Regions from separate parts of the Bacillus sp. CGMCC 1.60114 genome, predicted to be linked through region 2. Evidence: riboswitches for the same ligand, from Rfam matches in the RefSeq annotation. Region 2 holds a riboswitch; the other holds the start of a gene.
The links. A riboswitch is a leader RNA that binds a small molecule or an ion and turns the genes downstream of it on or off. The one in region 2 is predicted to bind cyclic di-AMP.
Positions count from the first base shown of each region.

Region 1: it holds a riboswitch for cyclic di-AMP, as region 2 does, so the genes downstream of both, kdpA (potassium-transporting ATPase subunit KdpA) here and ACFQZ1_RS25585 (signal peptide protein) in region 2, are expected to answer to the same signal.

Region 1 is NZ_JBHTHG010000014.1:27,491-48,515, forward strand. It holds gene ACFQZ1_RS07740 (permease) at 1-88, shown strand, start outside; gene ACFQZ1_RS07745 (TIGR03943 family putative permease subunit) at 101-979, shown strand; gene ACFQZ1_RS07750 (IucA/IucC family protein) at 1,090-3,069, opposite strand; gene ACFQZ1_RS07755 (MFS transporter) at 3,199-4,392, shown strand; gene ACFQZ1_RS07760 (IucA/IucC family protein) at 4,376-6,181, shown strand; gene ACFQZ1_RS07765 (alanine/ornithine racemase family PLP-dependent enzyme) at 6,196-7,293, shown strand; gene fumC (class II fumarate hydratase) at 7,531-8,919, shown strand; gene ACFQZ1_RS07775 (DUF6022 family protein) at 9,374-9,832, opposite strand; gene ACFQZ1_RS07780 (hypothetical protein) at 10,365-10,991, shown strand; gene ACFQZ1_RS07785 (DUF2087 domain-containing protein) at 11,275-12,039, shown strand; gene ACFQZ1_RS07790 (GIY-YIG nuclease family protein) at 12,075-12,431, shown strand; gene ACFQZ1_RS07795 (MATE family efflux transporter) at 12,495-13,823, shown strand; gene ACFQZ1_RS07800 (alpha/beta-type small acid-soluble spore protein) at 14,199-14,411, shown strand; gene ACFQZ1_RS07805 (DUF3231 family protein) at 14,729-15,244, shown strand; gene ACFQZ1_RS07810 (YndM family protein) at 15,278-15,769, opposite strand; gene ACFQZ1_RS07815 (MBL fold metallo-hydrolase) at 15,938-16,795, opposite strand; gene bcbE (bacillibactin exporter BcbE) at 16,992-18,188, shown strand; gene ACFQZ1_RS07825 (DUF3995 domain-containing protein) at 18,385-18,813, shown strand; cyclic di-AMP (ydaO/yuaA leader) riboswitch at 18,946-19,085, shown strand; gene kdpA (potassium-transporting ATPase subunit KdpA) at 19,206-20,270, shown strand; gene ACFQZ1_RS07835 (helix-turn-helix domain-containing protein) at 20,388-20,732, opposite strand.
Region 2 is NZ_JBHTHG010000119.1:15,048-25,465, reverse strand. It holds gene ACFQZ1_RS25625 (sugar ABC transporter ATP-binding protein) at 1-1,235, shown strand, start outside; gene ACFQZ1_RS25620 (ABC transporter permease) at 1,219-2,229, shown strand; gene ACFQZ1_RS25615 (patatin-like phospholipase family protein) at 2,268-3,122, opposite strand; gene kdpDN (KdpD-like non-kinase potassium sensor) at 3,280-4,425, opposite strand; gene kdpC (K(+)-transporting ATPase subunit C) at 4,641-5,222, opposite strand; gene kdpB (potassium-transporting ATPase subunit KdpB) at 5,241-7,340, opposite strand; gene kdpA (potassium-transporting ATPase subunit KdpA) at 7,354-9,021, opposite strand; gene kdpF (K(+)-transporting ATPase subunit F) at 9,041-9,121, opposite strand; gene ACFQZ1_RS25585 (signal peptide protein) at 9,121-9,222, opposite strand; cyclic di-AMP (ydaO/yuaA leader) riboswitch at 9,321-9,464, opposite strand; gene ACFQZ1_RS25580 (hypothetical protein) at 9,705-9,941, opposite strand; gene ACFQZ1_RS25575 (hypothetical protein) at 9,959-10,360, opposite strand.

The DNA of each region.
Region 1 (21,025 bases), on a different contig from region 2:
TGCATATTTTCAAAAGAAGTTTGTGTTTCTGTTTATGGCGATTGTGACGATTAGCGTATATGTTATCGTTCAACTTACCATGAAATAGGAGGCGGAGAAGGTGGAGGAGCAGGAGAAAAGAGGATTTCATATTTATATTCGCGGCATTATATTGATTGGATTTGCGATGTTATTATTCAAACTGCTTATTACGGGACATATTGATAACTTTATTGCACCGCGTATGATAAAACTTATTTATGTAACAACCATTGTGTCTTTGTTACTTGGCTGTTTACAAGTGTGGCGAAGTGGAAATGAAAAGTTAAAGGCATGTCATTGCTGCGAGGAACATGTTCTCCCAAAAACGAAAATAGGGACTTGCTTCTTTTATGGATTATTTCTTATACCTATTATCAGTGCCTTTTTATTTTCAAGTGTATCACTTGATGGAAGTGTTGCTGCCAAGCGCGGAATGAATCAAAGTACACAAACGAAGCCACAAAAAGAAAATGACGATTGGAAGAGATTATTAGTAGATGGAGAGGAACCGCAAACTGCTAATGTACCAAGTTCTCAAGCAAGTTCTCAAGCACCATCTGATGACCTAGAAAAGGAGTTGCTGAAAAAGAAAAGTATACAAATAAATGATACAAACTATATGGCGGCTATGGATATAATTAGTCGTGATGTTATTGGGTTTAAAGGGAAAGATATTATTTTTTCTGGGTTTATATACCGTGATACAGATGTGAAAGGAGAGCAAGTTGTAGTTGCACGTTACGGTATTACATGTTGCATAGCAGATGCTACCGTTTATGGAATGATTGTTTCCGGCGAAGAAATTACTAAATTACAAAATGAAACGTGGGTTACGATTAGAGGAACATTAGATGAGACAACCTATAGAGGAGCTTTATTTCCACTTGTAAAAGCAAATAAAGTAGAAAAAATAGAGGCTCCGAAGCAACCGTATGTATACGAGAATTTAATACCGTAAACAAAAAGATGAGCCCGTAACTGAGCTCATCTTAATTTGTATGCCAAATAATAACTTCTTCGCAATTTATTTCACAGTTTATTGAGGATATAAAATCATTCGTCTTTACTTCACTTACATAAAGGATTGTCAACTTTCACATAAAAATAGGAATGAGCTTCTCCCATTATACGCATAAGAGTTAAAGCTTTATAATCTACTTTATCCGCAAAAAAGACAGCATAGTCAGAGGTTGCATGCTCTTTATAGTTAGAATCTTTTTGTAAATCTATAAAAATATTGTTCAAGACTCGTTTTACAATATTCCATAGCAGTTGTTCATCTAGCTGATAGAATTGGCTAATATGTAAAAATAATTCTCCAAAGTGATTTTGCATAACAGAGTAAAATACTTTATTACGCATACCCTTTTCATCATCCACTAGAATTCTTGATTTATGATGAAACATGTTTATATCAAATCCTGCATTTTGTAAACGACCACGATGAACACGAATACCTTCCCAGTCGCGTACAAGTAGGCGATCTGGTGTACCATCTTTTTTAAATACAGGTACTGTATTTTGCAGATGGCCTTCTAATCCAATGCCGTATTTCACCATGAGCGGAATAAAACCAATAAGAGCATTTGTTACATATTTTTCAATAAACATAACAATTGCATCATGTAATGGTAGGTCATGACTATCTTTATACAACTCAATTAGTTCTGCTATAACTGGTTTATTTGCACCGTGTACAGAAGCGACAAGGGCAGAACCGACAATAGCCCATTCATCATGTTTTGCATAAGCATGAATGTTGTCGCGAATGACACAAGCGAGATTTTCACTTCGTAATGTTTGTGTTTCTTTGTCTATGTCATTTGGATGAAGAAAATGAGCGCCAGCTCGCTCCATAATTGGAACAAAGTGAGTTTCGTCAATCATCGTATCTTGAGTAACAATTTGTTTTAAAATGTTGCTCATAATTGGCCCGTTATGAATGGTTTGTTCTGATAATGTCCGCACTTCTCCCGTTAAATGAATATTTGTTGTCAGTTTATAATGCGGTCTAATCGTTTCATATTGTGCAGGGAAGATTGTACGAAATGACATGCCTGCTAAATAATTCGCTTCGTAATCGAATAAAATGATGATTTGTTTTTCGAGTTCATCATTGTAAATTTCACGTAACGTATGAGTAGCTTGCCATGGATGAATCGGTAATAGAATGTAGTCATCTATTTTATCGCCAAGTCTTATTTCTGCTTCTACTTGAAGTACAGGTTCAAAAGAAAACAATAATGCATTCCAATTTTGTTCTTCCATAAAAGCAGCGCTTACATAATCTTGGTGTACAGCTACAAAGCACAATGGAATTGTATTTTTAAACTCAGCTGAATAGGCAAGTGTTTCCTCCGGACTTAAACCTTTTCTCATTTTTGCACCAGGGTGACAAGGGTGACCTTCTATAACGAGTTGCTCAAAAAAGGCATATGGATCTTGCGCCCCCAAAGCTGCTTGTAGTGTTGAAACATTCTCAGTTTGTTCATGAAATGCATAAGCAAGAGCTAAATTGGCAGCGCTATTTGCAAGATCATCTTCAAACATATGAAAATAGGAATGCGGTCCTTGCCAATCTTCATGTAGTAACAATGCCAATACTTCATTTGGATGCGTAATTTCTGTTTGACTAGATGGTGAGACGAGCATGTACGGTCCCTTTACAACAGGTCTTTCAAAAGCATATATGTGTTGAATCGGTATAAGTAGATATGTATTTTGTTGTTTGAAATATAGTCCCTGTATCATTGGAAACTCATCGAATCGATGAATATGAGTGTTTATATAATCTAGTAAATAGTCAGGGCAACGATGCTCTGAAAATGGCACAAATATTTCGTTATGTTTTTGAAATGTAATGCCAGCCTCTACCATGTTACATATATTTTCACGTATGAAGGACGATAGCAATCGTTCAAGTATACCAGCTCGTCCTTTTGGAATCATTTGTTGATATGTTTCGTGTAGTGGTGCGTAATGTTGTTGTAAAAAAGAAAGTAAGTTTTGTTCCTCTACTGCTAATGTTTGAATTTTATTAAGATTCATAGAAACCACCTTTCTCAATTTTTAAGTCTTTACAAAGAAGTTGGAATATTTTATATTGTTTTTACAGTGATATTGATAATCAATTTCAATTATAAAAGATACATTTAAAAATGCAACAAAAAATTCGAGGTGGTTCGTATTCGTAAACTCTTTTTTAGTAGTTCATTTTTCTTATTTATGGGGAATTGGCTTGGAATGACTGCAATCAATTGGTACGTCTATGATTTGTATCATAGTGCTACATATTTAGGATGGATAAACTTTGTACGGCTTATTCCAATTGCATTGTTTAGTGTATATGCAGGGAAGCTTTGCGATTTGTATCCGCGTATTAAGTTAATGAAGTCGTATTCATTTTGGGGGCTAGTGGTTACAACAGTACTTGCTATTTATGTTGTGTTTGTTACTCCTTCGTTTTTTATTTTTCTTCTTTTCTCATTTGTAAGGGGAGTAATTAGTGCATTAGAAACACCAAATCGAAATACGCTTCTTTCGGATATTGATACGAACAATCAAATTAGTAAACTGATATCTATGAATTCGTTTGTGATGAATGCTTGTCGCTCGACAGGGCCGGCAGTAGCTGGATTTCTAATCGCGGGGGGACATATTGAACTTACATTTACAATGCAGGCAATCTGTTCACTTATTGCATTCATTCTTGTATTACCAATGAAAGATCGAACGATGAAAAAACGAAAAGAAAAGAAAAAAGCAAGTTGGAAACAAATTGTCCAATATTTCTCTCATGATCATATGGGAAGAAATATTTTTATCACATCAATGATTACAATGGCTTTTGGCTTTTCATATACGTCAGCACTGCCTGTACTTGTTTCTCATCAATTTATTGAGAATGCAGAAGTATTCGGCATTGCGATGTCTTCGGCGGCAATAGGCGCCATTATAGCAACTATTATTCTTCCTAGAATATTAGAGTATATTTCAGAAATTAAGATTTATTACATGAGTTTAGTTTTGTTTTCTATTAGTATAGTGCTCCTCATTATTAGTAATACATTTGTGTTTTTTATACTATTATTCTCTATCGGACTTTTTGGACAGTTGTTACGTTCTAGTAACCGTGTGTATTTTCAAAACAATGTTCGTGAAGAAGAACGAGGACTTATGCTTAGTGTTGTATTAATGGATCGAGGTATGATTCCACTCGGTTCAATTGTAGTAAGTTATGCCCTTGAATACGTGGGGATTTCTGAAACATTTGTGATGATGGGTACTTTATGTATGATCCCATTGGCATTTCAGTATATAAAAGTGAAACAACGAAAAGGGAAGGTGAAGAATTTTGTCCATTCAAAGTAAACAAGCTAATCGAGTACAAGCAGAATATCGTATTTTAAATCGTTTTTGTAATGCGCTAATTCGTGAAAAAAATTTATTAGAAAGTTGTGCTGTGCTAAAGCATGATTATGGTATTGAAATTATCGATTGTATGAATGAAGCAGAATTATTATTAGAAGTGCAACAAGAAGGGGCATTTGAACGATACGAATTTTCCTTTCCGCTCCGGTTTAAAGTAAGAGGGCATGTGAGATGGATTGATTCATTACAAATGTTTTTTGCGGAAGTAGCACCATTCTTTCAGCTTCATGTTTCAGATTCCTTGCAGAAAGAATTACAGAACAGTGTAGAGAATTTAGAATTAGCTTATGAAGCATGGGAACAAAAACAAGAATGGGTAAAGCAGCAGCTTGAAACAAATTTGATGTTTTTTGCAAAATACAAACCAAATAATCTATGCCAATTCCTTGAAGAACTAAAAAAATGTATGTCGTTTGACGAATTATTATATACAGAGTCATTAGTAATCGAAGGGCATCCACTTCATCCTTCCACAAAAACAAAACTTGGTTTATCAAAAGAGGAAGTAAAACGTTATGCTCCGGAATTTGAGCAATTTGTTCCGTTATATGTATTGCTTGTTCATAAAGATGTAACAGTAGTTACAGGAGATAGCTTTGCACAACCTTTATTATACGAAAATTTACCAGATTTATATGAAACGGCTTCTGGACTATTAGGAAACAGAAGGGACAAAATAGAAGACTACTATCCATTTCTTGTTCACCCATGGCAATATGAGCATGTACTAATAGAGGAGTATGGGGAAGATTTAGAGGAAGGGCGTATTATTCCGATTCCATATCAGCTTTCGTCCAAAGCAACGCTTTCATTTCGAACAATGAATCTATTAGAATTACCGTACCATGTTAAGCTTCCAGTACGTGCGCAAGCCACAAGTGCAGTTCGAACAGTGTCATCAGAAATAACTGTAAATGGGCCAATTCTTTCTACGCTATTTGATAAGATTTATGCAAAAGAGAAAGAGCTATCACAATCAGTAATTGTTGTTCGTGAACGAGTTGGAGCTACTTATACTAAAAATGATGATTTTCATTTAGGAAGAAATCTAGCATTTATTTTACGAGAAAGTCCAAATACATATAGGCAAGAGGGAGAGTTACTATGGGTTGGAGCTAGTTTAACAGCAAGCAATCCATTAAAAGAAGGAGAGCCTATTATTGTAGATATGATGCGTACATATTTTGGAACAGAAACAATTGGCAAAAAAGAGGTATTTCACTATGTCGCTCATTACACTGAGAGAGTTATGATTCCTTTACTGCAGCTTGTTTTACAATATGGAATAGCTTTAGAAGGACATATGCAAAACTCTATTATTGTTACAAAAGGCGGAGAGGTCCAACGTATTTTTGTACGTGATTTAGGAGGAGTGAGAATTCATAAAAAGACATTAGCGAAGTCAGTGGACATTTCTGAGGTTAAAGAAGCGGTTGTATTTACAGATGATATGAATGAGGTTTATAACAAGTTTATTCATTCGGTACTGCAAAACCATTTTGGGGATGTATTATTTACGTTAGCCCGCTCGATAGATAACGTACAGGAAATAGAGTTATGGAGAATTGTTGCTGCTATTGTTGAAGAATACATGGTAGATGCAACTGAAGAGCAAAAGGCAGCTATATTTGCAAAGCAAATTGAAACGAAAGCATTGTTCTCAATGAGAATACAAGATCAAGCAAAATCTTATTTATATACAAGTTTTCATAATCCGCTTTGTATGTAATAGGAGGAATGAATATGCTGCCTAACATGAAAGTAAACCTTTCAAAATTGAAGTATAATGCCATGATAATGAAACGATTATGCGAGCGTTCAAATATTGTATGTTTTCCTGTAACAAAAGGGGTCGGCGCTGCAGAAGAAGTGATTGAAACGCTTCAAGAGGCAGGGTATACAAAATTTGCTGATTCTAGATTACAGCATCTTTATAAACTTCGTTCTATTGTTGGAAAAGAGGCTGAGCTCTTATTAATTCGTGCACCAGCTTTATCAGAAGTAGAAGAAACGGTTCTTTGGGCAAATATTAGTTTGAACTCTGAACTATGTATCATAGAGGCATTAGGAAGAGCAGCGAGAAGATACGGAACAACGCATCGTGTGATTCTAATGGTTGATTTAGGTGATCTTCGAGAAGGAATGATGCCATATGAAGTGGTGGAATCAGCGCAGAGAGTATCGAATATACCTGGAATTATACTCGATGGTATTGGAGCAAACTTTACCTGCTTTAGCGGTGTTATTCCAACTGAACATTCTTTGCAAGAATTAACGCAATTAGCAAAAGTAGTAGAGAAGGAAATTGGAAAACAGCTTCGGTTTATCTCGGGTGGTAATTCAAGTTCGTTACCACTTATCATGCAAAGAAAACAGATTGGACGTGTTAACTCTTTACGGATTGGAGAAGCTATTTTTCTTGGGAAAGAAACAGCGTATGGAAAAAATATTTCTTTCATGTACCAAGATGTATTTTCAATTGAAGCGGAAATCATTGAAATAAAAAGAAAGCCGTCTATGCCAAAAGGCGTTATTGGAAAAGATGCATTTGGTCAAGTCCCGTATTTTGAAGATAAAGGTGAGCGACTACGAGCGATTGTTGCAATAGGAAGGCAGGACCTTGATATTAGCGGTTTACGACCTTCTGATAGAAATATTGAAATTCTTGGTGGAAGCAGTGACCATTTAATTGTTGATATAACTGATAGTACACCGTATAGCATAGGAGATAAAATGACATTCGTTCCAGCGTATAGTGCATTGCAAAGCGGCATGGTTTCTCCACTTGTACGAAAAGAATATGTATATGATGATGTACTGCAAAAAGTGCTTATCTTATAAAGTGAAGAAAATAAGTGGGGGCTTCATCCCTCACTTATTTTTTTCGCTTTTCCCTGACTCTGGAGGTGGAGGGATTATTGCCAATGGCCTTTAAATTTCGAGATGAAAATCGTTAGAACGGGAGAGTGTGTGAATCATTGTTACGAATATTTTCTTAATAAAATGGTAATATTTATTATTTATTGATATTTTTAGTAAAATGAAAAAGAAGGTATTATATTCTAAGGGGATGAAACGATGAAGTATAGAGTTGAAAGAGATACATTAGGAGAAATGAAAGTTCCAGCTGATAAATTATGGGCAGCGCAAACGCAGCGAAGTAAGGAAAACTTTCCGATTGGAATAGAACGTATGCCTCTTGAAATTGTGCGGGCATTTGCGATTTTAAAGAAGGGTGCAGCGATTAGTAATCAAAAATTAGGAAAGTTATCAGAAGAAAAAGCAACTGCAATTGTAGAGGCGGCGGATGAAATTTTAGCAGGAAAATGGGACACACATTTCCCACTTGTTGTTTGGCAAACAGGAAGTGGTACACAGTCTAACATGAATGTGAATGAAGTGATTGCAAACCGAGGGAATCAAATTTTAAAAGAAAAAGGACTTGAGGGACATATTCATCCAAATGATGATGTGAACATGTCCCAAAGTTCAAATGATACGTTTCCAACAGCACTTCACGTTGCTTGTGTTATTGCAGTAGAAGAACAGGTATTACCGGCAATAGAAAAATTAAAAGAAACTCTAAAAGAAAAAATAAACGCATTTTCACATATTATTAAAATTGGTCGTACTCATTTACAGGATGCGACGCCGTTAACGTTAGGACAAGAAATTAGCGGATGGTATCGCATGCTTGAAAAAACAGAACGGATGATTATAGAAAGCAGTACATATATGAAAGAGCTCGCAATCGGTGGTACTGCGGTTGGAACAGGGATTAATGCTCATCCGAGATTTGGTAATATGGTTGCTGAAGAAATTAGTAATTTTACGGGAAAACAATTTGTATCAGCATCAAATAAATTTCATGCGTTAACAAGTCATGATGAAGTTGTTTACACGCATGGGGCGCTAAAAGCGTTAGCAGCTGATGTAATGAAAATTGCAAACGATGTACGCTGGCTTGCAAGCGGACCGCGCAGTGGTCTTGGTGAAATTACGATTCCAGCAAACGAGCCAGGGAGCTCTATTATGCCAGGAAAAGTAAATCCAACGCAAAGTGAAGCTTTAACGATGGTTGCAGCGCAAGTCATGGGAAATGATGCAACGATTGGCTTTGCAGCAAGTCAAGGAAACTTTGAATTAAACGTCTTTAAGCCGGTTATAGCGTATAACTTTTTGCAGTCAGCTAGATTATTAGCAGATGCAATTGCTTCATTTAACGATAATTGTGCAGTAGGTATTGAAGCAAATGAAGAAGTGATACGGCAACATTTAAATAATTCTTTGATGCTTGTAACAGCCTTAAATCCACATATCGGTTATGAAAATGCAGCGAAAATTGCGAAGCATGCACATAAAGAAGGATTAACATTGAAAGAAGCAGCAATGCAATCAGGATTATTAACAGAGGAACAATTTGATGAAATTGTAGATCCAAAGAAAATGATTGAGCCGAAGGAATAAATGAAATACTTTATAACAAAGAGGATTCTCACTTGTTTTATTAAGTAATATAAAAACCAGGATATTCTTGATTAAGATAAAATCTCTTATATAATATTATAGTTTTTATAAGAGAGGAAATGAAGAGAATAGATACAAGTAGAGATTATGTGCTTGATCTATTCTTTTTTTGTACAACATATGACCTCATTTACTACAACATAGAAGAACCGGTGTTGCAGTAAAACCCTTAATAAGCTGTGTACAAAAAAATGAAGACCGCGCGGTCTTCATTTTAGTCGACATAGTTCCCGTTATCGGTAGTTAACTTAAGTTAATTAGAAAGAACTAATACGTTCTATTAAAATGAAACTAAGTTTATATAGCCAATTTCTTTATATAGGGGGAGTGACAAGGTTTTTGCTTTAGTCCGTTACATAGGTTCCAATAAAAGTAACAAGGATATCCAAAATCTCTATGCTCTTTCTCTAATCTGACGCACAGCTTTGATAATATTTTCTCTGCTTGTTTCTGATAAGATAAAAATTCGTGGCATGGTTGGAATCTCAAACTGAGTGTGGTTATGAAATAAATCTAATATAAAGGTACCAATCGGATTGTTTTGCTGATTTTTGACTACGCTCCAAAGCATTCGATCGCGTTTTTCTATTGGACCCCATTCTTCTAAGGAATCATGCAAATTTAGCCTATTGACAATAAAACCGGCCATTTTAAATTGGTCAAATACCGGGGTCATCAGTTTGGTTGAATAGAGTCCATATGTGGGTTCCCCTATTTTTTCATAGGATTGTAAAAATTCATCGTAATTTTCCTCGAGTACCCTCTTCCATTGAGAAATAACATGGTTCTCAATCAATCTCCCAATTTCCTTAATCGACATGTCCGGTTTAAATGCTAAAGATAACTCTCCCATTTTAAATACCTCCTAAAATTGAAAATATTTATAAATAACAGTCAGCACTTACTGCTATTTATATTATTCCATTTTATGTAAAACGACGAAAGGAATTTCACTTTTGACATTTAAAAAAGCAACATGATTTCATCTATATCTCTTGTAGGGGTCTCGCCAACAAAATGACATAAAACCTACGTTAAGACATTTTTTGGAAGTGAAAACCTTGATTTTTCTACGCTAAGGAGTTTGCTTCACATTAAAAGGCAATAAATAACCTAAAATCAACTGTATCAAAAAGGTGAATAAATAATTTTGTTTCGTATTTTTGTTGAGAAAAAAGCAATAAATCGCTTAACAACGCACTTCAAACAAAGTATTGTAACAAAAACATACATTATTGTTACTGTACAAATAATTCTTAATTAATTGGTATTTAATAGAAACTATCATTTTATAATAACTTCATGAATAACAATATAGCAATTTAATAAAAAGTAAAAGGAGGTATTTGATCGTCTTTAATATTAATTACTAGATAGGTGGTTGCATGAAAAAAAAAGTAATGATGGTCTTGTTACTTGTATTAATTCCTACATTAATAGTCAGTGTCATACTGTTTGAGAACTCTACTGCTTCACAAACTTTTACTCCTAAAGATGAAAATTTAAAAACTGAATTAACAATCTTAGAAGCAATTAAACTTGCATATCCTTCTGCTTTGGAATGGAATAAAAACGCTCAATTATTACAGGGAGTTAATATAGACAGAGATAAGCCCGGGAAGTCAATTGGGAGCAATGGTAAAAGAAAATACTGGAATATTGATTTTGGGGTGCCAGATACTAATAAAATATTTTTAGTCACTATCTATGAGGGGAAAATTGTTGAAGCAAAGGATGTAACCGGGAAAGGTGATTCTCCTTATCCTAAAGAAGGGTTTATAAGATTGGAAGATATTAACTACGACTCTCCTCAGTTACTTAAAAAAGCATTAGAATTAGGTGATATTCATCCAGGTAAAGATTGGGCTAAAGGCTATAATTTTATGATTAGAAAAGACCCAGAGACAAAAATTACCCTGATATTAGTAATAGGTTGGAATGCCGACAATAAAAAAATGGTAGCGGTTTATTTTAATACCACAAATGGAAAACATCTTGTAACATCAAAATAAAGTATGTGGACTAAGAGATGTAAATAATAAATATATATGTTACACTTCTTTGTTATTTATGTTTAAATACCGGTTTTTTGTCTTGTAATTACATACTGAAAAAATAAATTTACTCTGTAACTGATAATAATATTTGTTAAAATAGCAAACATTATTTATTTGTGTTTGAAAATAGGTAAACGATACGTTTAAATGTTTGATTTTGTTGTGATATTATAAATGAAAATAAACTAAATCATAATTTGTTTGTTTTTAAAATAAACTTTTTAGGGGATTGTTTAGCATGAATGATATTTCGGAATGGTTTTGGAATGCCTCAGTAGAAGAATTGAAAAAAGGATATGTATTCGAGAAGGAAACTGAAGAATACATTTGTTTAGCGTGCGGAGCTAGATTTGTGAAAGGTATTATTTATCAAGAGCAAAATGTTTTTTATGAAGCAGAGAAGTTTACGCAGCTTCATATCGCAAATGAACATACTTCTATGTTCGACTATTTATTAGGATTAGATAAGAAGTTAACAGGTTTAACGGACTTGCAGAAGAAGATGATACAGTTCTTTCATATGGGTCTAAATGATAAAGAAATTGTGAAGGAAATGGACGGTGGAAGCACATCAACAATTCGGAATCATCGTTTTACATTAAGGGAGAAGATGAAACAAGCAAAGGTGTTTCTTGCGCTTATGGAGTTGTCAGAAGAAAAGGCGACGAATCAATCTAAATTTCTCCCTATTCACCGTACAGCTACGATGGTCGATCAACGGTATAACATTACAGAAGCAGAGAATGAAGAAGTTTTAAAATCACATTTTACAGAAGGATTAGACGGACCGCTTTCTACATTTCCGAAGAAACAAAAGCGAAAATTAATTATTTTGAAACATTTAGTGAAAAAGTTTGATAGTAATCAAAAATATACAGAAAAAGAAGTTAATGAGATTTTAGAAAATGTATATTCTGATTATGTCACGTTAAGAAGATACTTAATTGAATATGGTTTCATAGACAGAACAACTGATGGAAGTCAGTACTGGGTGAAATTATAGAGAACAATATTGAGAAAGTGAAAGGAGAAAGGAAATTGAATAGAAGAGAAGAATTAAAACAACTGTATAAAGAAACAGAAATAGAATCTGGAATTTACTGTATTAAGAATATGAAAAACGGAAAAGTGTATGTAGAGAGTACGAGGAACTTAAAAACTATGAGTGGAAGACGACTTTTACTTAATATGGGTTCTCATACGAATAAGGCATTGCAAGATGATTGGAAGGAATACGGGGCAGATGCTTTTGAGTTTGAAATATTAGAAGTGTTGAAAAAGAAAGCTACTGGATATTTTAACGCAAAAGAAGAATTGAAGAAACTAGAAGAGAAATGGTTAGAGAGTTTAAAGCCATATGGAGAGCGTGGATATAACCGCGATGCATCTCGATAAAAGGGGAGATGAAATTTGAAAATAAATGAAGAAGGAACAGAAAGTAAACCAATATGGCGTTCTATGTCTATGTTTCTCATTCCTTTACTTTTAAGTAATGTATTGCAGTCGCTTGGACAGCTGTTTGGTATGGTAGTGGTGGGACGTTGGCTTGGCATTAATGACTTAGCTGCTATTTCGGCCTTCTTCCCGTTGTTTTTTTTACTTATTTCATTTGTAATTGGTATTGGTTCTGGTAGCTCAATTTTAATTGGTCAGGCTTTTGGAGCACGTAATGAAGAGCGTTTGAAAGCGATAGTTGGTACAACGTTGACATTTACGTTTGTTCTTGGAATGGTTTTGGCAATTATAGGAAGAGTATTTACAATGGATATTATGCGCCTTGTTGGTACGCCAGAAAACATAATTAATATAAGTGTTGACTATGCACGAATTCTATTTATTTCTATGCCAATTTTGTTTTTATATTTTGCTTATACGACCTTTATGCGTGGTACAGGGGACTCTAAAACACCATTTTATTTTTTAATTGTTAGTACAGGACTAAATATGGTATTATTACCTATTCTTATTTTTGGTTGGTTAGGTCTGCCGAAACTTGGTGTGTACGGTGCAGCATATGCTTCTGTTATATCAACAATTGTTACATTTATTATTCTGTTAGTTTATTTAAGAAAAACGAAACATCCATTGCAATTTGATGCAACAGTTCGAAAGTATCTTCGCATGGATTGGGACTTGTCAAAATTATTATTACGTCTTGGCATCCCAGCAAGTATTAATATGATACTCGTTTCATTATCTGAGATTGCCGTTATTTCCTTTGTAAATCGTTTCGGATCAGACGCAACTGCGGCGTACGGAGTAGTAAACCAAGTAGCAAGTTATGTACAGATGCCAGCGGTGAGTCTTGGGATTACTGTTTCCATATTTGCAGCGCAGTCCATTGGAGCAAATCAATTTGATCGCCTGCAAAAAGTAATCCGAGCGGGACTTGTTATGAACTATGTAATTGGAGGAATATTAATCTCTTTTATTTATTTGTTCTCAAAAGAAATTTTAGCGCTCTTTTTAACGAGTCAGAGTACGATTGATATTGCACATAGTCTCATTATGATTACGTTATGGAGTTACTTAATTTTCGGTCATGCGCAAATTATTGGTGCGACAATGCGTGCGAGTGGAACTGTATTGTGGCCCACTATTTTTGCGGTTATATCGATTTGGGGTGTGGAAGTTCCAGTGGCCTATTTCCTGTCGTATCATACGAGCCTTGGGATAAAAGGAATATGGATTGGATATCCAGCTGCATTTATTGTGAGCTTACTTTTACAATACGGATACTATCGATTGTCGTGGAAGAAGAAACGAATTACGCGTCTTATTAGCTAAAGGTTTGGTATCATTTTTCTTGTTAAGCAAATGAGCGTTAATAGAGATAAGATACAAAAATAATGATGTGAACAAAAAACCCCCTTCTAGATTGCTTATCTGGAGGGGGTTTTTTATCCCGCTATTTTGAGCAATAAGATCCTACCTTGAGATTCAGAAAAGATTGAAGAAGAGAGGTGGGAGATAACTGCTAGTATATGCTCGATGGGGTAGGCTTTCTATTAGTGATGAATGAAGGAATCCCTTATTTACGGAAGTCTTACTTTATATGGTTTTGGTGAAAGTGTATTAATTTAACCTAAATAAATATCCATAAAAAGGAATGCCTGTTTTTTATGATTGGTAGCATATTAAAAATATAGGAGGTGATATAACATGACAAATAATAATAGTAGAAGCCGTAATCAAGTATTAGTTCAAGGAGCAGAAAATGCAATTGATCAAATGAAATATGAAATTGCCCAAGAGTTCGGTGTGCAACTTGGAGCGAACACAATAGCTCGTGCAAATGGATCTGTTGGTGGTGAAATTACAAAACGTTTAGTAGCATTAGCTGAACAACATCTTAGTGGTGGATTTACTCGTTAATTTTAGTTAAAAACATAATAAAATAAAGTAAGCTAAAGCATGTATATCCTATATATTTTCTTTATCTATATGCATCTTAGTAAGGTAAATCATCATAATAATCACATATTTACTCAAAGGTTGTTAATAATCTTTAATCAACTTTAAGTATTTTGTTGGGCAAACTCTATCATAAACAACAAAATGTATAGATTATGGGTAAGGTGTTTCCCATGAATTACAAGAATTCTTTTGTTGGAAGAAACATACTTAAAAACTTATTTTTAATACTTAAAAGAATTTTTATAATAATATTTTCTATAGGAGGACATCGTAAAATGGGTGTGTTAAGTGGGAATCCTCAGAATGAGCCTTTACATTATGGAGAAGTATTCGACATCTGGAGTTATCTTCTTGCGACGCAGGGAGCAATTGCTGGACATCAAGTATTTATGAATCACACAGGTGATCAAGATTTGAAGAAATTCTTAGAAAACCTAATTGAAAATGATATGACTTCTGAAATAGAAGAACTAAAATCTCTTTTAAAACTGAACGGAGTGGCTTTACCACCGGCGCCTCCAGAAAGACCTGTTGCATCTATAGAGGATATTCCGCCTGGTGCACGTATTAACGATGCAGAAATTGCAGCGGCTGTTTCTGCAGGTCTTGCAGCAGGTTTAGTAACTTGTAGTCAAGTTATGGGAAAATGTCTTCGAGAAGATGTAGGTATGTTATTTGGACAATTTCATATGAAAAAAGCACAAGCTGGGGTAACTTTACTACGTCTAAGTAAGAAAAAAGGGTGGGTAGTTCCTCCGCCATTACATGTTCGAAATTCTGAACAAGCTTAACCAAATAAAAAAAGTGGCTAAAGGCCACTTTTTTTATTCCGATTTATCATTTGTATCTTTTCTTTTTTCAGATAAATTCATTTTTGGTATTGTGGAATGATCTATATACTCATCTGAAAACTCCGTAGCATACATATCATGACGTATAGATGCTTGACGTGATTTATCATCTGTATGTAAAACCAGTTTCTTCATATAAATATGAAAAAATATCTCTATGACACTAATAAGAAGAGCTGACCAAAATGAAGATGCTGTAATAATCCGATTTGGAGTTAAATCTGTAAGAAAATAAGTGAATATCCAGATTCCAAAAAAGTTTAAACCCAAATCAGTAATTGTAGCAACCGTGTTTCCATACTGGGATAAAACAAATAAATCTCCTATTAGATAGGATGCCCCTGTGATTATTAATGAAATAAATAACAGTCTGGGAGTCGAAATATTTTGAAATATACCGAATGTCACGAGTAGTACTGCACTAATAGCGGTATATTTAATTAATAAGGCAACAATATGCTTCATCGGTATTCCTCCACTTTCATGTAGCAATAAAATTTTTTTACTTTCAAACCCCTATGTTATATTGTGCTGATAATTTTTTTAAAAATACTGGAAGTTATAAACATAAACTGAATGCACGAATTGAATAAAAAACTGATTGTGCCTTCATAAAACACAACCAGCTCAGTCTTAAATATAATTTCCATAATAAGGAATAGCGATTTTGTCGAATTCCATTACTAAATGCTGCAAACTATCTTTAAGCTCCTCTCCAAACAAAGGAAGACCATGACCTGTTATTACAGCTGTAGGATTTAATTCCTGAAGTTTTTTTACTGAGTCCCAAGCCTTTTGCCAATTGGTAGTAAAATATCTAGGTGGTCCATTTATTTCTTTTTCTTGAGTTAAGACTTTATACAATGAGTCTTGCTTTACTGTAACGAATGCGTCTCCAGCAATTAGGAAGTGATCTGTATTTCGGAATAGAGAAATATGTCCAGGAGTATGCCCAGGGGTATGTATCCAGCGCCATTCAGGCATATGAGGAATGCTTCCATCTAAAGGTAACTCATGTATATGCTCACCTAAATTAATTCCTTCGTTTGGAAACCAAGGGGAGATTTTTGCTACAAGTCCTCCTTCTACGGATCCATCTGGTTCTGGATAATCTTTTTTGCCAGTTAAAAAGGGGATTTCTAATGTATGGGCATAAACGGGTACATTCCACTTTTTTACTAACTCAACTACAGAACCAACATGATCAAAATGACCATGTGATAATATTATTGCTTTTGGTTTTGTGCCCTTCCCGAATTTTTCCTCTGCAAATTCTATAATTAAATTTGTTGATTTTGGCATTCCTGTATCAATTAATATCCACTCATTTGTTTTTGAAGGATTTCCTACAAAACATACATTTACAATTTTTATACATAAACAATAGACATGAGGTGTAACTTCTATACTCTTTCCGCTAGTAAGAGAAGTTAAAGGTAATACTGTATTGTCAAAACTACTTTTTAATTCTTGATTTAATTTGTCTCCCATAAGAGATCCCCCCTTTGTACATTTTCTCTTTATTATGTGGACTTACTAAAAAAGTATAACTTTCCAAACGACTTTAATAATTTACTTTATATATTCGTGCAATATAAACATAGGCGTTGGGAATAGTAACTTTAGTATTAAAAATTAAAATTATGTTTTTGAAATGCAGCCCTTAAGGAGTGAATATATTACATATATGGATAAAAAAGAAAAATGGAGCTTATGGGCACTTTCATCTGTTCCTTTAGTTATGACACTTGGAAACTCCATGTTAATCCCGGTACTTCCATTAATTGAAAAGAAATTAGATATTAATGACTTTCAAGCTTCTCTTATCATTACTGTTTATTCTGTTGTCGCTATTATTTTAATTCCTATAGCGGGTTATTTATCCGATAAGTGGGGAAGAAAGAAAGTGATTATACCTAGTTTATTGATAGCAGCTATAGGGGGAGGGGTTACAGGTTGGGTATCATGGAAACTTGAAAATCCTTATACATGGATTTTAATAGGACGGATAATTCAAGGGATTGGCTCAGCTGGAGCAATGCCTGTTGTGATTCCTTGTGTCGGTGATATGTTTCAAGATGAAAAGCAAGTGAGTATTGGTTTAGGTCTAGTTGAAACATCAAATACATTAGGAAAGGTTTTAAGTCCGATTTTAGGCTCTTTACTAGCTTCATTTGTTTGGTTTCTTCCTTTTTGGTTCATCCCGGTTTTGTGTATAATATCCATTATTTTAATTTTCTTTTTTGTGAAGCCGCCTAAACAAAAACAAGAAGCTCCTCCATTACGTATCTTTCTTCAAAATGTGAAGTTGATTTTATGTGAGAAAGGACGCTGGCTTTTTCCAATTTTTTTACTTGGAGGCATTATTATGTTCATTTTGTTTGGTGTCCTTTTTTATTTATCCTCTATTTTAGAAAAGCGATATCATTTAGATGGCGTTTGGAAAGGCTTTGTACTAGCTATACCGTTAGCTTCACTTTCTCTTACTTCTTATATAACAGGAAAAAAGATTGGAGATAAGAAAACAATAATGAAGTGGTGTATAAGTATTGGCTTTTTTGCATTAGGAGTAACATTAATCATTCCAATATTTTTTAAAAATATTTACATCATTATAATGAGTCTTGTCATTAGTGGAATTGGGATTGGTGTTGCTCTTCCTAGCTTAGATGCTCTAGTAACAGAAGGAGTCCAGAAGGAACAGAGAGGGTCGATTACATCTCTTTATAGCTCGATGCGATTTGTAGGAGTAGCTGCAGGCCCTCCGTTGTTTGCAGTATTAATGAAAGGGCCGGATAATTATATATTTTATCTGTCAATTTTTTTAGCATTTATAGGAGCTTTATTATCTTTACTATGCATTAAACCGAAAAACGCTCAATAAAAATGCAAATTTAAACGTTGAACCAATCGGATTTTTATGGGCAGTTATCCCCCACCAAGCTTCATCGTTTCTCTTTCAATCTTGAGGTGGGGATTTTACTGTCCGTTAATGCGGGATAAAAGAAATAGAAGGTAAGTTATTAGAAGTTAGCGAAATTATTGAGGAGAAAGAATGGCGTAAATGGGGAGAGGATATAATGACATCCTTTTTAATTATTGTAGGCGCTGGTATCCTTGTGTTAATTAGCCTTATTCATATGTACTGGGCATGTGGTGGAACTTGGGGAAGTAAGGTTGTTCTTCCGATGAAAAAAGATAGCAGAGAATATGCTTTTGTTCCGCGGAAAATAGGGACTTTCTTAGTGGCACTTGCCATTCTATGTTTTGCTGTGATCCTATTAGCACAGAGTGGATACTTGTCTTTCTGGAATCCGAGTCGTTATACAAAATGGGGATGTATGGCTTTAGCTGGAATTTTCTTGTTACGTGCAGTTGGTGATAGGAAGTATGTCGGGATCTTTAAAAAGGTAAAGGAAACAAAATTTTCAGTGTATGATTCATGGTTATACAGTCCGCTTTGTTTGTATATTGCACTTTCTTTTGTAGTGGCAGTTTATAGTCATTAGTATACGGAAGGAAACCTTTCATCAATAAGGAGTTTCTATTTAAATTTATTTAATAGTTTGTATTTTTTGTATTTTCTCTCTTTACAATAATAATTTAGAGGAGTATATTATCAAACAAATAGCAAATTTTATAGCCGAATATCGCTTAATCCACTTAGGAGCGGGGGAACCAATTTTGTGCATTGTCACTTGGGGTGAATCCTTTTTAGGTAGGGCTACTCTCAAGGCCCGAATCCGACAGCTAACCTCGTCAGCGTTTTGAGAGGGGGGGACTTGTGTGTAAAAACACTAGGTGCAACCTAGTGTTTTCTTTTATTCTATTGATGGTAAAAATTTACAATTAACTACGTATGATAGAAAATAATTGTAGAGAAACAGAGGGGAGAAAAAGGATGAACTGGCTTACAAGTCTAATTACAATTTGTCTATTTGTAGTTATAGCAAAACCAATGGGAGATTACATATACAATGTGTTTCAGAAAAATGGACCATTCCAAAAGGTATTTGGTCCATTGGAAAAATTTTTGTTTAAAGTCGCAGGAATTAAAGGATATTGTCAAAGCTGGAAACACTATTTGTTTTGCTTAATCATAACAAACTTGTTTTTTATCCTTGTTGTGTATTCCATATTTCGATTACAGGGGATGTTGCCGTTAAATCCAAACCATGTTTCAGGAATGGAGCCGACATTAGCATTTCATACAGCTATCACGTTTATGACAAATGCGAATCTACAACATTATGGGGGCGAAAGTAGTTTATCTTATTTCTCTCAAATGGCTGGAGTAACGTTTATGATGTTTGCAGCACCTGCAACTTCAATGGCGATTGGTATTACGTTTGTTCGCGTCTTAGCAGGTAAAAAAATTGGTAACTTCTTTGTTGATTTTGCTCAATCTATTACAAGGGTGTTATTACCAATTTCATTTGTGACATCGCTAATTTTTCTAGCGCTAGGAACACCGCAAACACTGGATTCTACGATTATCGCAAAAGCGCTGGAAGGGGCGGAGCAGGCAATTCCTCGTGGACCAGTAGCGTCTTTACTTTCTATTAAAGAACTTGGAGATAATGGCGGAGGATTTTTCGGAACTGTTTCAGCACATCCTTTTGAAAATCCAAATATGATTAGTAATGTACTCCAGATGCTGCTGCAAATGTTAATTCCAATGGCATTTCCTTTTGTATACGGAAGAATGGTTGGTAATCGGAAACAAGGCCGGATGCTTTTTGTATCGATGTTCATTTTGTTTATTATTGGATTTTCTATACTTGCCATATCTGAATTGAAAGGGAATCCACTGTTAAATCAAATTGGTATAGACAGTTCTCAAGGAAATATGGAAGGGAAAGAAATGCGTCTTGGCGTGATATCTTCTGCTTTATATGCAACTGTTACAAGCGCTTCGGGAACAGGGGGTGTAAATACAACACATGATGCATATACCATTAGCTAGTAAAATGCAAAAAAAATAAAGCAGAAACGTCTTTAATATATGACGCTCTTGCTTTTAGGGAAAATAGGTAAGTAATCTTTACCATTGCAGAAGGTAATATTTTCTTCTACAATCAACTCATAACAATTCTTGGTTTGCGTTTAAAAAACGTAAATACAAAATGAGTTGTTTGCTAAGATGTTCTCTTTGAACTTCATCCAGGCCTGCGAAAACCGTTTGGAGTTCATCGAGAACATTTTCTAAGTGTTTTTCACTAGTTGTAGTTTTTCTACCCATCAATGTATCAACAGATACATCAAAAAAATTCGCGATGCGATTGAGCGAAGCTAAGTCAGGTTCATTAAAATTATTTTCAAGGTTATTGATCTGACTTCGACTTAATTGCACTTCCTCACCAAATTGAGATTGTGTTAGACCTAAGCTGTTTCTAAACTTTTTTAAATTTTCTCCAAAAGTGTTCATGCTTTCATTATAAATAAGGCAGTTTTTTTAAACTATATATGACAGGTAATTTGCCTGTTTTATTTTATTTGACATATAATTTTTCGTTTTTCTCTAAACGGCATAGAACAAACGTTCTTTATGTGATAAACTATTTTTGGAAATAGATCAGAGAATTTTGAAAAAACTTTCTCAATACTAAAATTGTTAAACGAGTAAAAATCTTCTAAATCTTTATGATAAAATAATTTTAACAATAAAAGGAACGAAAAAAAGACCCATATGAGCGTATTCAAGAGGATGGTTGGCAGACA
Region 2 (10,418 bases):
CACAAGAAGTTGATCACGGATTGGTTCCAAATTTGTCTGTACTAGAAAATGTACTCCTTGATTATTTAGCAATGCAAAACAAAACATTTTTTTCAAAATCAAAACTCGTACAGCTTGCAGAACATTATTTGCATGCTGTACATATTGATCTGAATGTATGGAAAGACATTTCAAATTGTTCTTTACACGAAAAACAATTGCTTCTCATTGCTCGTGCCCTATCAAATAAGGCAGCTTTTCTCTTATTAGATGAACCTACTTCTTCACTTGGTCCAAAAGAAGCAGCAAACTTCGGTAATTTATTACAACAATTAAAGGCACAAGGAATTGGAATTGTTTTAATTTCTCATCGCATTTCAGAAATTCGGCAATATGCAGATGTTGTAACTGTATTACGAGACGGAAAAGTCGCACTATCTGAAGCCACTTCTGCAATTACCGACCAACAAATTGTTGAAGCGATGACAGGAAAACAAATGACAATGCATGCAAATACACAAAGCAAATTAGAAACACCATATATATTTCAAGCAGACAATCTTTATGTATATCGGAATCGTCCTCCTCTTTCCCTTCACATTCGCAAGGGGGAAACAGTTGTTATATATGGGTTAATAGGCAGCGGGAAAACGACTCTTGCAGAAACATTATTTGGTGCTCGCCACTCTTATGTAGCAGAAATTAATAAACAAAACATAAAAATTAAAACTCCGCGTGATGCCATTCAAGCAAAGATTGCGCTCGTACCCGAAGAACGAAGAAAACAAGGGTTATTTTTATCGGAAAGCATTACAGATCATTTAAATTTACATCAATCCGGCTGGAAACAATTACGTTCAGAAAGAGCTCATACAGAAGCAGCCATTTCTTCATTTCGTATTTCGCCAAACGATCCAAATGCATTTGTGCATTCACTTAGCGGGGGCAATCAACAAAAAGTTTCTATAGCAAAATGGATCGGATTTACACCAAACATATTTCTTTTTGATGAACCAACAAAAGGAGTAGACGTCGCTGCAAAACAAGATATCTTTCGATTTATTAAACAAATCACAGCAGCTGGTAGCTCGATTATATATTTCACTGGAGAACAAGATGAAGCATTACAAATCGCAGATCGCATTCTTGTATTAGCAAACGGAGAATTTATAGGAGAATATCGTCCACATGAACTATCTCCAGAACAACTTTTACATCTATCTGAAGGGAGCCATTCCATTGAATCTAGTTCATGAAACAAAATCAAAAAAGCAACTTATATCTACTAATCTTTTCTATCAATTTAGTACAATTGCTATTATTATAGGTGTTACTATTTTCTTTTCAATTGTAAATGATTCTTTCTTAACTTATAAAAATATTAGTGATATTTTACGCTCTGTTTCTATTGTTACATTACTTGCCATCGGAGTTACATTTACATTAATTGTTGACGGTTTCGATTTATCAGTTGGATCAACAGCTAGCTTAGCCACAATTGCTTCTGCAGCATGTCTTGTTTTATACAGACAGGAATTGTTACTTACACTACTAATCCCCATTTGCTGTGGGGTATTAGTTGGATTACTAAATGCATTACTCATTATCCGTATTAAACTACCTGATTTACTTGCTACATTAAGTGTGATGTACATTGTTAACGGAATTCACCTAACATTTTCAAAAGGCTCTTCTATTTATGAAGGAATGCCTAGCACGAACGGAACTGCTTCCGGACATTTTATTCCTTCTTTTTTATTTATTGGCCAAGGTTCTATCGCAAGTGTCCCGGTTCCTGTAATAATTATGCTTATCACTGTACTAGCTTCATATTTATTTTTAGAAAAAACAACGTATGGACGCTTCTTTTATATGACAGGCGGAAACCGTGAAGCTGCTCGATTAGCCGGGATTCCTACAGATCGTTACCGTTTATACGCCTATATGATCAGTGGGCTTCTCGCTTCTATTGGCGGCATCGTTCTTAGCAGCCGTATTGGGACTGGTCAAGTATCAGCTGGTGCACCGCTATTAATGGATGCTGTCGCTGCCGCTTATATTGGCTATGCAATGTTCGGTGCAAAAAAACCGAACGTAATTGGAACTTTTCTTGGCTCTATTCTAATTGGTATTATTTTAAATGGTTTAACAATGATGAATGTTCCTTATTATGCTCAAGATATTGTAAAAGGAAGTATCCTCGTTGCTGCTCTTGCTTTTTCATTTACTAAAAAGAAGATTTCTCGCTAAAACAAAGGGTGACTCCTATAAAATTGAGTCACCCTTTGTTATTTAGCAAGAAATTGCATTAAATCTTCATACGTTTTCTCAGCATCTTGAAATCCTTGCTCGTACAAGCGCTGTAATTTTTCTGGATTCTTCTCCATACGATCCACTTCTAATTGTTCTGTCGGACGAATAACGAATATATTCCCAGCTGCTTCTTCTTTTTCAATATAATGAAGTGTCTCATTATATATTTCGTAACGAGCTAGCATTGTGTTTACTAAATTAGGATATCTTTTATACGCTTTAGTTGCAATCCAGCCAAATTTTGATTTTTTCTTCGCATAACCTTTATTTCTTGTTAAAACAACAACTGACTTTTGATAACCATCTACCTGTGCCTTCCGAACAGGAATTGGATCTGAAATTCCGCCATCCAATAGCTTTTTCCCGCCAAATTCTACAACAGGTGCTACAAATGGCAATGAACTTGATGCCTGTAATAATGTTAATGCTTCTTTCTGAGTACGTCCTTTTTCAAAATAAACAGGCTGTCCAGTTTCACAATCCGTCGCTCCTACAAGCAAACGCTGTTCCGTATTAAAATAGGTTTCAAAATCAAATGGAACATGCTGCATTGGGATTTCACGAAAAATAAAGTCCATATCAAACAGCTGACGCTTTCTCCACAAGTTTTTATACGATAAATATCTTGGATGCGTCACATATTCAATGTTCACTGTTTTATTTCTTTCTTTTTGTCTTGAAAGATACGACGCTGCATTACATGCACCTGCCGATACACCAACCACATATGGAAAATATAAATCGTTTTCCATAAAGTACTCCAATACACCCGCTGTATATACACCACGCATACCGCCACCTTCTAATACTAAACCCGTATTTTCAAGCATCGCTCTCTCTCCTCGTTCTATATATGCTTATTAACTATTCACATTGTTAAATATCTCTTTCTATTATATATAAAATTTTTAAGAAACCATATTCAGACGACTTACAGAATAGAAAAAATCGTATTCATATACATGAATACGATTTTTTTGGCATACTCTATCCCCGCTGATCTGCCACAATATGAATATCAATATTCGTCGTCTGTCTCATAATCTCATTTACAATCGAACCTTTTCGAATTTCTTCCCATCTTGTTCTTGCCGATTGACCGAGCAAAATTTGCGTTACCTGTAATTGTTTTGCAACTTGAATAATCGTATCAGCAGGCTTATTTCCTTTGGCCTCTTCTAATAAAAATGTAGCATCAAACTGGCTCGTTAAAGCCTTCCATTCGGCAATAACCTGTTTCTTTGCTTCTGATAAAGATTCAATATTTTCTCTTTCTACATTTAATACATATAACTCCGCATTTAAACGGTTTGCCATACGCCAGCCTCTACGAATGAGCTTTTCTGCTGTGGAACTATATTGGACGCAAACGAGAATTTTTTCTTTCACTCCAATTGGTTCTTCAGCAAATTGACTAATTTTCTCATCCATATCATCTGCAACTTCTCGAAGTGACAGCTCACGGAGCGCACCTAAATTATTAAGGGTAAAAAAATGATTTAAGCTGCGTTGAATTTTTTCTTCCTTATATATCTTTCCATCCATCAATCGTTTTCTAAGTACTTCCGGTGTTACATCTACAAGCTGAATTTCATTTGCCTTTTGTAATATAAAATCAGGAATGCGCTCCCTTACTTTCACTCCTGTAATTTGTTCTACAATATCATGAACGCTTTCCAAATGCTGAATATTAAATGCAGATAGAACATCAATACCAGCATCCAATAATTCTTCCACATCCATATAACGTTTTTTATGTTTAGAGCCTGGAATATTCGTATGAGCCAATTCATCGACAATGACAACTTGCGGTGCCCGTTTTATAATTGCTTCAACATTAAGCTCTTGAAATACCTTTCCTTTATAATGAATTTCTTTTAAAGGAACAGCTTCTAAATCAGCAATAGCATCGTCTGTTTCTTTTCGTCCATGAGTTTCAATTAAACCAATAACAACATCAATGCCTTCTTTTCGCATCTCTCTCGCATCAAAAAGCATTTTATAACTTTTTCCCACTCCGGGAGCTGCTCCGACATACAGCTTTAATTTCCCTCGATTCAGTTGCCGAATATATTCTAAATATTCTTCTGGTGTACGCCTTTGGAACGTTGGCTTATAGTCATCTGCATACATCACAAATTCCCCCTACCCCTACCAAATAATGCTACCCCAATCCCTTAGATTGAGGTAGCATTGTTACTATCCCGCATTAACGGGCAGTAAGATCCCCCACCTTAGATTCAGAGAAAAGCGAAGAAGATAGGTGGGGAATAACTGCCCGTAAAAGCCCGATTGGTTCAACTAACCATCAGTGTGGGATAAAGCCCCCCACTAATGGAAGTTTCACTTTATCTCATCATTTTTTGTAATTCTAGATTTAGCTTTAATACATTGACACGATCTTCACCAAATAGTCCGAGTGCTTTTCCTTCTGTTTGAGATTCAATAAGCTTATTAATTCTCTCTTTCGGAATATTCGTTATTTTAGAGATGCGATCTACTTGTGCGTAAGCTGCTTGTGGACTAATATCAGGATCTAATCCTGAACCGGAATTCGTTACTAAATCCATCGGAACCTCTGAAACAGGAACTGTTGGATTTTCCTTCTTCCAATTTTCTACACTCTCTTCTACACGTTTTAATAAATCTGGATTAGATGGTGCATAGTTATTAGATCCGGATGCTTCTGCTTTATATTCTATACTAGACACACGTCCATGAAAATAACGTGGATCTGTAAAATTTTGACCAATTAATTTTGAACCAATCACTTCATTTTTTTCATTATATATGAGACTTCCGTTCGCATTATCTTTCATAACCGCTTGTGCAATTCCTGTGACAAGTAATGGATATACAAGCCCGCACACAATAAGAAACGTAAAGGTTATACGAATGACAGGTGAAAGTATCTTTTGTTTTTCCAACATTTTCATTTCCCCTTTTCCTTAAATGAACAGCCCTACAATCATGTCAATCAGCTTAATACCAATGAATGGAACAATCATTCCACCAAGTCCATAGATAAGTAAATTACGTCCTAACAATGCATTAGAGCTCATCGGTTTATAAGCAATTCCTCTCATCGCTAACGGAATAAGCAGCGGGATAATAATCGCGTTAAAAATAAGCGCTGATAAAATGGCTGATAACGGTGAATGTAATTTCATAACATTCAAAGCTTCCATTTGTGGAATTGCCAATGTAAACATTGCTGGAATAATCGCAAAGTATTTAGCAATATCATTGGCGATACTAAATGTTGTTAATGCACCGCGTGTCATTAATAGCTGCTTACCAATTCCTACAACCTCAATAATTTTCGTTGGGTTTGAATCTAAGTCAATCATATTTGCTGCTTCTTTTGCTGCTGCAGTACCGCTATTCATCGCCAGACCAACATCCGCCTGTGCTAAGGCCGGTGCATCATTTGTACCATCACCAGTCATGGCAACAAGCTTTCCTTTTTCTTGCTCTGCTTTTATTACTGCAATTTTATCTTCCGGCTTACATTCTGCTACAAATTCATCCACACCTGCTTCTTTTGCAATTGTTGCGGCAGTAAGTGGATTATCACCTGTACACATTACTGTTTTAATTCCCATTTGACGAAGCTGTTCAAATCGTTCGCGCATACCTGGTTTGACAGTATCTTTTAAATAAATTAATCCGTAAATACGATTATTCGCTGCAACTGCAAGTGGTGTACCACCTTCTTTTGCAATTAAATCAGCTTTTTGATTTAAGTCTTTCGGAATTGTACCGCCTTGTGATTGTACCCATTCAAGTACAGCACCAACTGCACCTTTTCGTACTTTTGTACCATCTACTAAGTCAACACCGCTCATTCGTGTCTCGGCTTTAAATGGAACAAACTCACCTTGCTCAGCAAGTGTACTGTTATAAGAGAATGCTTTTGATTGTACGTATTCAATAACCGAACGTCCTTCTGGTGTTTCATCTAACACGGAGCTAAGCGCTGCCCATTTTGCAACTTGTTCAATTGTTTCATTTCCCACTGGCAAAAGCGTGTGCGCCATACGATTACCGAATGTAATCGTACCTGTTTTATCTAAAATAATTGTATTAATATCACCCGCTGCTTCAACTGCTTTACCACTCATTGCTAAAACGTTAAACTTCGTTACACGGTCCATACCTGCAATCCCAATTGCGGATAACAAACCACCAATTGTTGTTGGAATTAAACAAACAAGAAGTGCAACTAGTATAGACGTATCAATTTGAAAACCAAGATAATTCGTAAAGATTGGTAACGTAACAACAACGATTAAGAAAATAAGTGTTAAACTCGTTAATACAGTGTTCAGAGCAATTTCATTTGGTGTTTTTTGACGAGATGCTCCTTCTACTAAAGAAATCATTTTATCTAAGAAAGATTCACCAGGATTACTCGTAATTTGAATTGTAATTTCATCACTAACAACGATCGTACCACCTGTAACGGAGCAAAAATCACCGCCAGCCTCTTTCATAACTGGTGCAGATTCCCCTGTAATAGCTGATTCATCAACAGATGCTAATCCGCGAATAACTTCCCCGTCACTTGGAATCATTTCGCCTTGCTTTACAATAACAACGTCGCCTTTTCTCAGTTCAGTTGCTGAAACTTGAACAACATTTCCATTCTCTCTTATTACATTTGCAAATACATCTTTTTTAGATTGTTTTAACGAATCAGCTTGCGCTTTTCCCCGTCCTTCTGCCAATGCTTCTGCAAAATTAGCAAACAAGACAGTGAATAATAGAATAAGAGAAACCGTTATATTGAACCACCCTGGTATATTTTTAGATACATTCGGTAGAAATGATAAAATCAACGTTAGGAAAAATCCAATTTCCACCACGAACATAATAGGATTTTTCACCATAACTCGCGGATCCAATTTTACAAACGCTTCTTTTATGGCATGTGTAATAATGTCATGATCCATTGTTTTTGCTTGTCTTACTTCATCTTCTGCTCCCATTTTTGGTGATGCAATCGATTGATTTGGTTGTTTATCTTTTACCACTACAGGTTTCATCATTTACCCTCCATTACTTCAATGTAAGAAATTCTGCGATTGGCCCTAACACTAACATTGGGAAGAACGTCAATGCTCCAACAATTACGATTGTTCCAATGAAAATGCCCCCAAATAAACTATTATCTGTACGGAATGTTCCGATTGTTTCTGGTACTACCTTTTTCTCTTTTAATGAAGACGCTACAGCCAACATTGTAATTAAGCTGAAATAACGTCCCAAGAACATCACGATACCAGTCGTAATATTCCAAAATGCTGTGTTGTCTCCTAAACCTTCAAAACCTGAACCATTATTCGCAGCCGAGGAAGTATACTCATATACAACTTGTGTTAAGCCATGAAATCCTGAATTCGAAATCGCATCTGTTCCTAAATGAGTTGAAAATGCCAACGCTGAAAATCCTAAAATAAGTAAAGGATGAAATAGTATTGTTACCGCAATCAATTTCATTTCCTTGCCTTCAATCTTTTTCCCTAAAAATTCTGGTGTACGTCCAACCATTAATCCCGATATAAAGACAGCGATCATTGCGTACATAATAATATTGACAAAACCTGCGCCAACTCCGCCAAACACTGTGTTTAACATCATATTTACAAGTGGTACCAATCCACCAATTGGCGTTAACGTATCATGCATGGTATCAACAGCACCTGTTTCCGCTGCAGTTGTTACAGTAGCATACAGTGAAGAAAATACTGTTCCAAATCGAACTTCTTTCCCTTCCATACTGCCTTGATTATGCTGCATACCCATTTGATTTAACGCTGGATTTCCATGTAATTCTGCCGTCACAATTGTTGCAAATCCCATTAAAAACACAATGAATAGAGAAGCGAAAAGAACACGTCCTTGTTTTTTATTCCCAACCATTCTTCCATACGTAAATGGTAAAGCTGTTGGTAACAGCATCATCAGCATCATTTGTAAAATGTTACTTATTTGACCTGGGTTTTCAAATGGATGCGCCGAATTTGCTCCGAAAAATCCTCCGCCATTGTTTCCTAATTCCTTAATAGAAACGAAAGAAGCAACTGGACCACGTAATATGCTTTGTTTTGCCCCTTCAATTGTATGAGCTGTAACGGCTCCGTCCAACGTTTGCGGTACACCAAGAGCAACGAAAACCAACGCAGCCACAAACGCGATTGGAAGAAAAACCCTTGTTAAAGCACGTATAAAATCTACGAAGAAGTTCCCAAGTTCCTTACCTGCTAACCCTCTTATAAAAGCCATTACAAGCGCTAATGTTGTTGCTGGCGCTGTGAACATTAAAAACGTAATCGCGATTAATTGTGATAAGTACGATAAACCATTCTCGCCGCTATAATGCTGTAAATTTGTATCTGCCATAAAACTAATAGCTGTATTAAAAGCAAGCGTAGGCTCCATGCCTTTAACATGAGCTGGATTTAATGGCAGCACGCCTTGTAAGCGAAATATGAAATATACGACAACAATCATAAAACCATTAAGAGCAACTAATGATAGTGCGTATTGCTTCCAACTCTGGTTATAAGGCTTAATACCCGAGATTTTGAAGATGATTTTTTCAACAGGGCCAAATATCTTGTCTAATTTACGATTCCCTTGGAACGCCTTCTCTAAATAAATCCCCATTGGTTTTGCAACAAGAACAAATAATAGCATTGTAATCAAAACTGCAATCCAAACCATAATAAACGCTTCCCCCTAATTAAAACTTTTCTGGATTTAGTAACGCATAAACTAAGTACACAGTAAGTGCGGCAACAATAATAAATACTGCAATACTCATTACTTCTTCCCTTCCTTCACAACATGATCCGACCATCTTGCAAGAGCAATCATTGATCCAACTAACACGATTAAAATCCCTATCATAGCGATATCTAACATTATCCATCCCTCACTAAATGTAAAATTTTACCATTAAGAGCATAAAAAAGAACACTGAGGATCTACTCAGTGTTCGAAAATGAACAACACAAAAGTAAACCTCCTCTCCAAACGCTTACGAGGTTAGCTGTCGGATTCGGGCCTAAAGAGTAGCCCTACTTTCGTCATGAAAGATTCACCCCAAGTGACAATGCACAAAATTGGTTCCCCCGCTCCATTTCTGGACTCAGCGATATCAGGTTGTTTTTTGGAAATTTTATGAACAATTTATGAAAGTAAATATACTCCTCTAAATTTCACTTGTAAAGAGGTGAAATAGCTAAAATATGAAAATATAAGACCTGTTAAACGCTTACATTAATGGAAAATACTCTTTTATCATCCTTTTTCTTTTGTTTTCTTCTTTTTTCATGAAATAGACATTCTTTTGCAAATTTAAAACAAAAAGGTTATCTCAATACATGAGATAACCTTCAAAATAATTAATCTAAATCATGAAAAAACGAACGTAAATTACGCCCCCTAACATATACTTGCACTAATTCTGCATGTTGTTTTTCATATTCGATAATGTCTTGCTCTAAATATAAACAAATATCTTCTGGTGGAAGAATTACAGATGGCTTCGGAAAAATTGGATCATATTCAACTAGCTCATGTACTCGTTCTAATGATAGAGCCCAGCGCGTTGCTAAATCACGACAAAGGAATATTTTCATATTCGTTTCCTCCGCTCCTACTCTAAAATCAAAAACGAAATGTTATCACAAGTTGTAAACACTACTAAGTTAGCTCCAATGGCTTCATAGAGGTGCTTTCGATATTGTTTATTTCGCGTGACAACCGTAATAGGTGCATGAAAAGAAAAGTGAATACGCTCCGCAAAAAAACTAATTGTGGATAATTCATCTCCTAGCAAAATCACTCTTTTAATTCCTTTACACATTTTTACAATTATTCTTGCATCATTTGGACAGCAATACGCTTGCTGAAATCCACAAGCTTTCACTTCATTAACCATATGCTCATTCTCTGTGAAAATGATTATTTTACTTTGTAAAGGCGCTAAACTTTGTAAACTCTTAATTTTTTCCGCTTCTCCTACACAAATGAGTGTGTACTCTTTCTCCTCATCCATGTATTTCATCCTCCCCGTCTAAAATAATTTTAAATTATGTTATTAAAATTATTTTAGA